Regions from separate parts of the Halomonas citrativorans genome, predicted to be linked through region 1. Evidence: predicted binding sites of a transcription regulator. Region 1 holds the regulator's gene; the other holds the start of a gene.
The links. The regulator LexA, encoded in region 1, represses DNA repair genes until DNA is damaged. The targets are predictions, from matches to a motif close to TACTGTNTANNTANACAGTA.
Positions count from the first base shown of each region.

Region 2: a site for LexA is predicted at 1,933-1,952, ahead of recN (DNA repair protein RecN). Genes of this name have one in related genera too.

Region 1 covers NZ_JABUYX010000022.1:37,188-41,614, reverse strand. The annotation lists gene INT20_RS15080 (ribonuclease J) at 1-492, opposite strand, end outside; gene purU (formyltetrahydrofolate deformylase) at 813-1,667, shown strand; gene lexA (transcriptional repressor LexA) at 1,775-2,452, opposite strand; gene INT20_RS15065 (TetR/AcrR family transcriptional regulator) at 2,718-3,395, shown strand; gene INT20_RS15060 (L,D-transpeptidase) at 3,373-3,900, shown strand; gene nagZ (beta-N-acetylhexosaminidase) at 3,978-4,427, shown strand, end outside.
Region 2 covers NZ_JABUYX010000003.1:26,663-31,089, reverse strand. The annotation lists gene fur (ferric iron uptake transcriptional regulator) at 1-87, shown strand, start outside; gene recN (DNA repair protein RecN) at 212-1,885, opposite strand; gene grpE (nucleotide exchange factor GrpE) at 2,108-2,734, shown strand; gene dnaK (molecular chaperone DnaK) at 2,866-4,427, shown strand, end outside.

The DNA of each region.
Region 1 (4,427 bases):
CGGGGCAAGCGCTCGAAAGTGCGCCGCGTTAATGGGCGTGCCAATCAGCGGCTCTGGGTCCAGCTTCCAATCCCCTGTGTGCATTATGCGGTAATCGCCCATCACGATGACCAGCGCGCAGCTTTCAGGGATCGAATGAGTAACCGGCAAATAGCGCACCGAAAAGGGCGCCGTTTCCATTGCTTCGCCCGGCTCGATAATCTTAATCGCGGCGCTACTTAGCTGGTGTTCAGCGAATTTTGCACGTAAGAGACCTGCCGCAAGTGGGGTGGCATAGATAGGGCAGTTCCACTTGGGCCATAACCAGGCAACCGCGCCAATGTGATCTTCATGCCCATGCGTTATAAATAACGCTTGGGGCGTTATGTTCAGTGCCTCGGCGGTGCCCAGGTTAGGTACTTGAAGGGGCGAGTTAGGCAAATCCTGGCGAATCATCATGCCGCAGTCGACCGCGATCCAGTGATCGTCGTATCCATACAGCGTTAGATTCATGCCGATTTCACCACACCCACCCAGCGGCAGTAGGCGCAGAGGTGGGCGGCGGCGAGGACGAAGTTGAACGCGTGGTGGATGCATCGGTTATGAAAAGCCTAAAAAGTAATGCCTTAACTATACGGGAAGGCAGGGGCGGCTAACAATGACCCCCGACATTAGATAACGGTGCTTCGTTAATAGGGTTCCGGTACACTAGGCAGCCGTTATTTACGGCGTCGCTATTTAGCCGCTGTTTGCGGCGCCGTTGCACTATGCCAATAGACGATGCCAATAGTGGTTTGTCATTTGTATTTCGTAGGTCGTCAAGAGTACTTCACATGTCTCATTATTACCGTTTAGTCGTTTCCTGCCCCGATCAGGTGGGTATTGTTGCCCGTGTGTCTGGATTTATTGCTCAACAAGGCGGCTCTATCACCGAGGCCAGTCAGCATTCTGACTTGCAAACGGGCCGCTTTTTTATGCGTTATGAGATATTGGCCGATTCGCTTGGCATGTCCGTTGAAACATTACGCAGCGCCTTTGAGCCAATTGCTCAAGAGTTTTCCATGCAGTGGGCGCTAATGGATACTCAAAAGCGTCGGCGCGTCATCCTCATGGTCTCCCGTGAGTCTCACTGCCTGGTGGATTTACTTTACCGTTGGCAGGCAGGTGAGCTGGATTGTGATATCGCCGGTGTGATTTCTAATCACGAAGACATGCGCTCAATCGCTGAGTGGTACGGTATTCCTTATCACCATGTGCCGGTGGACCCGAATAATAAGGAAGAGTCGTTTACTCAGGTGCAGGAGCTTATTGATAACGCGCGAGCGGACTGTATTGTATTGGCGCGCTATATGCAGATTCTGCCCCCGTCGTTGTGTGAGCGCTATGCTGGGCAGGTGATTAATATTCACCACAGCTTCTTGCCTTCATTTGCCGGCGCCAAGCCTTACCATCAGGCTTATGAGCGCGGCGTAAAGCTAATTGGCGCGACGTGCCACTACGTGACGGAGGAGTTGGATGCCGGGCCGATTATTGAGCAGGACATTCATCGTGTGAGCCATTGCCATACGCCAACTGACCTGGTTCGCTTTGGGCGCGATGTAGAAAAAGCCGTATTGGCGCGAGGCCTGCGCTGGCATCTGGAGGACCGCGTTTTGATCCACGGCAATAAGACCGTTGTCTTTAGCTAAGCGTTTTAAAAACTGTTTAAGCTGAACCAGTAACAAAACAAGGGGGTGGTCATGAAAATGGCCACCCCCTTGATGCTTTTAAAATCCGATTTTACGCAAACGGCTTATTAGCCTAGCGCTTGGCCATTACCGCCACGGATGACGCCTACACCTACGCCTTCAATATCCAGGGATTGGGTTCGCAGGTCGATTTCAATCGGTGCAAAATCAGCGTTTTCCGCAATCAGCATGACCTGATGCCCTTGGCGTTGAAAGCGTTTTACGGTGACTTCATCTTCCAGCCGCGCAACGACGATTTGCCCGTCACGTACACGATCAGTGCGGTGCACCGCCAGTAAATCGCCTTCCAGGATGCCCACATCCTTCATGGATAAACCGCGTACTCGCAGGAGGTAGTCGGCTTTAGGGGTGAAATATTCCGCGGGTAGCGGGCAGTAACGGTCAATATGCTCCGCTGCAAGGATCGGGCTGCCAGCGGCCACTTCACCAATAACTGGCAAGCCCATCGGCGGAAGATCATTGCTGTTGGCTGCAACGGTGGCGGGTAATTCGCTAACGTCCTGAGCTTCCTGGTTGGGGAGGCGAATCCCCCGCGACGTATTGCGAATAATCCGGATAACGCCTTTACGCTCAAGAGCACGTAAATGCTCTTCAGCGGCATTGGGGGATTTAAAGCCCAAGGCCTTGGCAATTTCGGCGCGGGTGGGAGGGTAGCCGAATTCACCCATGGTTTTTACTATAAAATCAAAAACATGTTGCTGACGTGCTGTGAGTGGCCGCGACATACCAAACTCCATAAACAATAAAAGACAGTCGGTATCTGTCTGCTTGATCAGTATGTGTTTAAGTATACAGTATGTTGCTCTATCCAGTACATGGTTAAAAAAGCAGCTTGTTAAAACACTGTCTGTGAGCGGTAAGACGTTTGAATTAACGCTAATGTGCAGGGTAGCCAATTAAAAAAATCGGTGAATAAGGGTGATTGAGCCTGATTAAGATATGACTTACTATTCTGGCATGTTTTAAACACTCGTTTCTCCGGAGGCCATAATGGCACAATCTGACACGGTGTCACGCATTCTGGATACCGCTGAGGTGCTGTTTGCAGAGCGTGGCTTTGCTGAAACGTCACTGCGTAACATTACCAGTAAAGCGCGAGTAAACCTGGCGGCTGTTAATTATCATTTTGGTTCCAAGAAAGCCCTTATCCAAGCCGTATTCTCGCGCTATCTAGACCCGTTTACTCAGCGTTTTCATGGTGCGCTCGATGAGCTTGAAGCCCACTACGCCGATCGTGCCATCCCCCTGGAAGAGCTGCTTGAAACAATGGCCACCACGGTGCTGGCAGTGCCTGCTGAACGGGATAGTTTGAAAGTCTTCATGCGCTTATTGGGATTAGCCTATAGCCAAGCGCAGGGGCATTTACGGCGCCATATTCAAGAGCAATATGGGGATGTGTTTACCCGCTTTACCGGGCTTGTGCGTAAGGCGACCCCTGATTTACCCGATGCCGAGCGTTTTTGGCGGCTGCACTTTATGTTGGGTACGGTCATTTTCACCTTGTCGGGGCTGGATGCGCTACGTGATATCGCCTCCAAGGATTATCAGGAGCAGGTGACTGTGCGTGATTTAGTGCGACGCTTGCGCCCTGTGGTCGTTGCCGCCATGAATGCTCCACTGCCGCAAGAGGTTGAAGGAGCGCAGCATGCGAACGCCCCTGTTAGCTGAGTTGCCACCTAAAAAAGGCGGCTGGATCGAAATTGATACCGGCGCACAAATCCTGCGCTGGTGGCAGGGTCAAACACCAGACTTTGAGTGCGCTATCTCTACTGGAGGCGCTGGCGTTGGCCAGCAAGAAGGAAGTGGCCAAACGCCGCATGGCTGGCACTATGTTCGCGCGGCAATTGGCCATGAACAGCCGGTCAATGCGGTATTTAGAGGCAGGCGTTTTACCGGTGAAATTTTCTCAAGTGACTTGGCCGACGCTCATCCGACACGTGACTGGATTTTGACGCGTATTTTATGGCTGTGTGGGTTAGAGCGAGGATTTAACCGTGCAGGCACGGTTGACTCTCAGCGCCGCTATATTTATGTACACGGAACGCCGCCCGATCAACCGATGGGCAAACCTGCTTCACATGGCTGTGTTCGTATGCGCAACGAGGACCTGCTTTATATCTTTGAGCGCGCCGTGCCTGGAACGCCTGTTTGGCTACATGGCAGCCATCTGTAATGGCCTTACGCAGAGGCTTTTTTGACTCTGTGCGTTGATCGTCTAAAATCATCGGCCCTTTTGTTGGATCCCTGCTAATGACTCAACCTATTGGCCCGGTCATGCTCGACCTGGAAGGGCCTGAATTATCCAATGCTGAAAAGCGCTTGCTGCTTGAACCTGCTGTCGGTGGCGTGATTTTGTTTGCCCGTAATGTGGAAGACGCCTACCAGGTGCGCAAGCTGTGTAGCGATATAAGGCGCATACGGGGCGATCTTTTATTGGCGGTTGACCAAGAGGGTGGCCGCGTACAGCGTATCAAAAAAGGGCTTACCCGCTTACCGGCCATGGCCCGGATTGGTGAGCGTTATGCTCAAGACCCTGAAGAAGGCCGCTCTCTCGCCATGGACGCAGGTTGGTTGCTTGGCATGGAAATGGCCGCCTGTGGGCTGGATTTAAGCTTTGCACCAGTGCTTGATGTGGATAGCGGGATTTCTAGCGTCATCGGCGACCGTAGTTTCAGTGGTGACCCTGAGCACGTTGCTCAA
Region 2 (4,427 bases), on a different contig from region 1:
CTTGTCGATCACGCTCTGGTACTCTACGTACGCCCTCGCGGGTCGGACGTAACGCGCCAGGTTAACGTGCCGATCAATAAAAAATAGGGTTTCCCGCAAAACCTGTTTTGGCCGTGATGCAAACCCTCATGCCGCTCCTTGTTACTACAGGGAGCAGCATGGGGGTATTTTGCGTGGTAGCCGTTAATTAGATAGTGATTTGAGAAAGCTCTTAATGAGGCGGGCGCTGGCTGGCATGCAGCATTTCCTGGGCATGAGCCAGTGTTTGGTCAGAGAGCGTCACTCCGCCTAGCATGCGTGCAAGCTCGCTGATGCGGCCTCGCTCGTCCAGCAAGGCCATATAGGTACGCGTAGTATCCCGCTTGGCACGCTTTTCAATATGCAGGTGCTGATGCGCCTGCGCGGCCACCTGGGGCAGGTGCGTCACGGTCATTACCTGGCCGTTCTCACCTAGCTTGCGCAGTAACTGGCCGACAATTTCCGCCGTGGCGCCTGAAATACCCACATCCACCTCGTCAAACACCAGGCTTGGAATCGTCGAGTGCGAGGCGGCCACCACCTGAATCGCCAAGCTGATACGCGAAAGCTCACCCCCAGAGGCAACTTTGGCGAGCGGGCGAGCAGGCTGGCCTGGGTTGGCGCTGATCAAAAACTGTACGCTATCCAGCCCTTCAGGCGTAGGCGTTTCACGCGAAGCAACGGCCACTTCAAAGCGCGCCTTACCCATGGCCAAAAAGGCCAACTGCTGCTGAACTTCTTTGCCCAGCCGCAGGGCAGCTTTTTGACGTGTATCGCTGATTTTCTTGGCTTCGCTGCGGTAGCGCTCACGATACTCGGCGACCTGTCCACTCAGCGCTTCAAGGTCCTCATCGCTGGCTTCCAACTGAGCCACTTCACGTTGAAGGGTGCTATGCAGGGCGTAAATTTCTTCAGGGGCGACGTGATGCTTGCGCGCAATGCGGTGTATATCCGTCAAACGCTCTTCCACCCACATCAGGCGCTCTGGGTCGAGCTCGGTGCTGCTGGCAAAGCGCTGCAACTCGCTTGAGGCCTCTTCCACCTGAATGCGCGCATCGCTGAGCATGGCGAGCGTATTGGCAAGTGTGCCCTTATCGCTGCCCGGTAGGGCGCTTAAGTGTGCATAAGCTTGATTAAGAAGCGACAGCGCGCCGCCGTCATCGCTGGCGCAGCAGTCGGCAGCCAACTGGGTTTCACGCAGCGTCTCTTCGGCATGCGCAAGGGTCAGTTGCTCCTCTTCAAGCGTCTGTAGTTCGCCTTCGCCCAGGTCCAACTGGTCCAGCTCTTCAACCTGGTAGCGCAGCAGTTGGCGCTTGGCTTCTACTTCACTGCCTTCTTCACTGAGCTTTTTAAGCCGTCGGCGCGCATTGCGCCATTCGTGGAAGGTTTCTGCCAGTTGCTGGCGAGCCTCCCGTAGCCCGGCATAGTCATCCAGCAGGGCCAGGTGCACCTCTTCACGCATTAACGCTTGATGGGCATGCTGGCCATGAATTTGAATGAGCTGCTCGCCAAGCGATTTTAAGTCCGAAATGGTCGCTGGTTGGCCGTTAATCCACGCTTTTGAACGTCCACTGGCGGTCACTACACGGCGCAGTAGGCATTCGTCGGTGGGGAGCTCGCGGGCCGTTAGCCACTCGACGGCGGCGGGCAGGTGTTGAATGTCGAAACGCGCCGATAGGTCGGTGCGCTCGCAGCCGTGGCGCACGCTGCCAGCATCGGCACGCTCACCCAGGCACAGGCCCAGTGCGCCTAGGAGAATGGATTTGCCTGCACCTGTTTCCCCCGTAATGGCCGTCATGCCGTGGGTCAGGTCAAGCTCAAGGCGGTCGACAATGGCGTAATCTTGAATCGCTAGCTGAGTAAGCATGATGCCTCCTGAGGCGGTGCGACACAGAAGCTGGATACTTATCCAATAAATGTTGTTTTATACAGTAGTCGATAACTGACTTCAATGCTCCTCTTGAGATGGCTTTTATGGCCCCCATATAGCCTCTATACGTGTTTAAGGCTGTTTTAAAACTGATTTATTGATTACTTTTTATGAGCAGTGTTGGGCAGAAAAAGCCCGAACCCTTTTGAGGAGCATGGCATGGCAAAAGAACCGCAAACTCCATTAGATGACGAACTCGCTCGCCAACAGCGTGAGGCCGATATGGACCAGGAGTCTGAAGAGCGCTTGATTGATGGGGAACTGGAAGGCCTGATTAACGACGAGGCGCCGCTTGAAGGCAGCTTCGCCGACCCGGAGGCCGATGTACTCGCCGCTCAGGTAAATGAGCTGGAGCAAAACCTGGCAGAAGCCAAGGACCAGGCGTTGCGCGCCGCCGCTGAAGCGCAGAATGTTCGCCGCCGTGCCGAACAGGAAGCAGACAAGGCGCGTAAGTTTGCCTTGGAAAAATTTGTAAAAGAGCTGCTGCCGGTGGTGGATAGCCTGGAAAAAGCGCTTGAATCCATGCAGGACGACGCCTCTGAGGCGCACCGCGAGGGCGTTTCCATGACGCTCAACATGCAGCTAGGGGTGCTCAATAAGTTTGGTGTTGAAAGCGTTGAGCCCCAAGGTGAGCCCTTTGACCCCCAAGTGCACGAAGCCATGGCGATGGTGCCGAACCCCGAACTTGAGCCCAACACCGTAATGGAAGTGATGCAGAAAGGTTACTTGCTCAATGGTCGTTTGGTTCGTCCTGCGATGGTCGTGGTCAGTCAGAAGGCAAATTAAGCCGATTTAGTGACGTAAAGCGTAAAAAAGCCCTTGAAAAGTCACTGGCGGCCCCCAGATAAAGGTCAACCCCGCGGGGAAATCCCGCACACGTTTTAAGTATTGAGACAACTGAATTCGAGGTTTTTGCTATGGGACGCATTATTGGTATTGACCTGGGTACTACCAACTCTTGTGTGGCAGTACTTGATGGCGACAGTGCTAAAGTTATCGAGAATGCTGAAGGTGGCCGTACCACGCCTTCGATCATCGCTTACACCGATGACGGCGAAACTCTGGTAGGCCAGGCCGCCAAGCGCCAAGCCGTTACCAACCCGGAAAACACGCTTTACGCCATCAAGCGTCTGATCGGCCGTCGCTTTAAAGACGACGTTGTTCAGAAAGACATCAAGATGGTGCCCTACAAAATCGCTGAAGCAGACAACGGCGATGCGTGGGTAGAAGTAAAAGGTAAAAAAATGGCGCCGCCGCAAGTAAGTGCGGAAGTGCTGAAGAAAATGAAGAAAACCGCCGAAGATTACCTCGGCGAAGCGGTAACGGAAGCGGTTATCACCGTACCGGCTTACTTCAACGACAGCCAGCGTCAGGCCACTAAAGATGCAGGCCGCATCGCGGGTCTGGACGTTAAGCGTATTATCAACGAGCCGACCGCAGCCGCACTCGCCTACGGTATGGACAAGTCACGCGGTGATAAAACCATCGCCGTTTATGACTTGGGTGGCGGTACGTTCGATATCTCGATCATCGAAATTGCCGACGTTGAAGGCGAAACCCAGTTTGAAGTACTCGCCACCAATGGCGACACCTTCCTGGGCGGTGAAGATTTCGACTTGGCGCTGATCAACTACCTGGTCGACCAGTTCAAGTCTGACAGCGGTATTGATCTGTCGGGTGACAACCTGGCCATGCAGCGTCTGAAAGAAGCCGCTGAAAAAGCCAAAATTGAACTTTCAAGCGCCCAGCAGACCGACGTTAACCTACCCTACATCACGGCTGACAACACTGGCCCGAAACACCTTAACGTTAAGGTCACTCGTGCCAAGCTGGAATCGCTGGTAGAAGAGCTGGTTCAGCGTTCACTTGAGCCCTGCAAAATGGCGCTGAAAGATGCGGGTCTGTCTGCGTCTGAAATCGACGAAGTGATCCTGGTCGGTGGCCAGACACGTATGCCGATGGTGCAGCAGAAAGCCGCTGATTTCTTCGGTAAAGAAGCGCGTAAAGACGTTAACCCTGACGAAGCGGTTGCCGTAGGTGCAGCGATTCAAGGTGGCGTTCTGGGCGGCGACGTAAAAGACGTACTGCTGCTGGACGTTACCCCGCTGACTCTGGGCATCGAAACGATGGGTGGCGTGATGACGCCGTTGATCGACAAGAACACCACCATCCCGACGAAGAAGACGCAAACCTTCTCCACGGCGGATGACAACCAGACGGCCGTGACCATTCACGTCGTTCAGGGTGAGCGTAAGCAAGTGACGCAGAACAAGTCGCTCGGTCGTTTCGACTTGTCTGATATTCCGCCTGCGCCGCGCGGTGTTCCGCAGATCGAAGTGGCGTTTGACCTGGATGCCAACGGTATTCTGAACGTTTCTGCCAAAGACAAAGCGACCGGTAAAGAGCAGTCGATTGTCATTAAAGCGTCCAGCGGCCTGACGGATGAAGAGATCGATCAAATGGTGCGCGATGCTGAAGC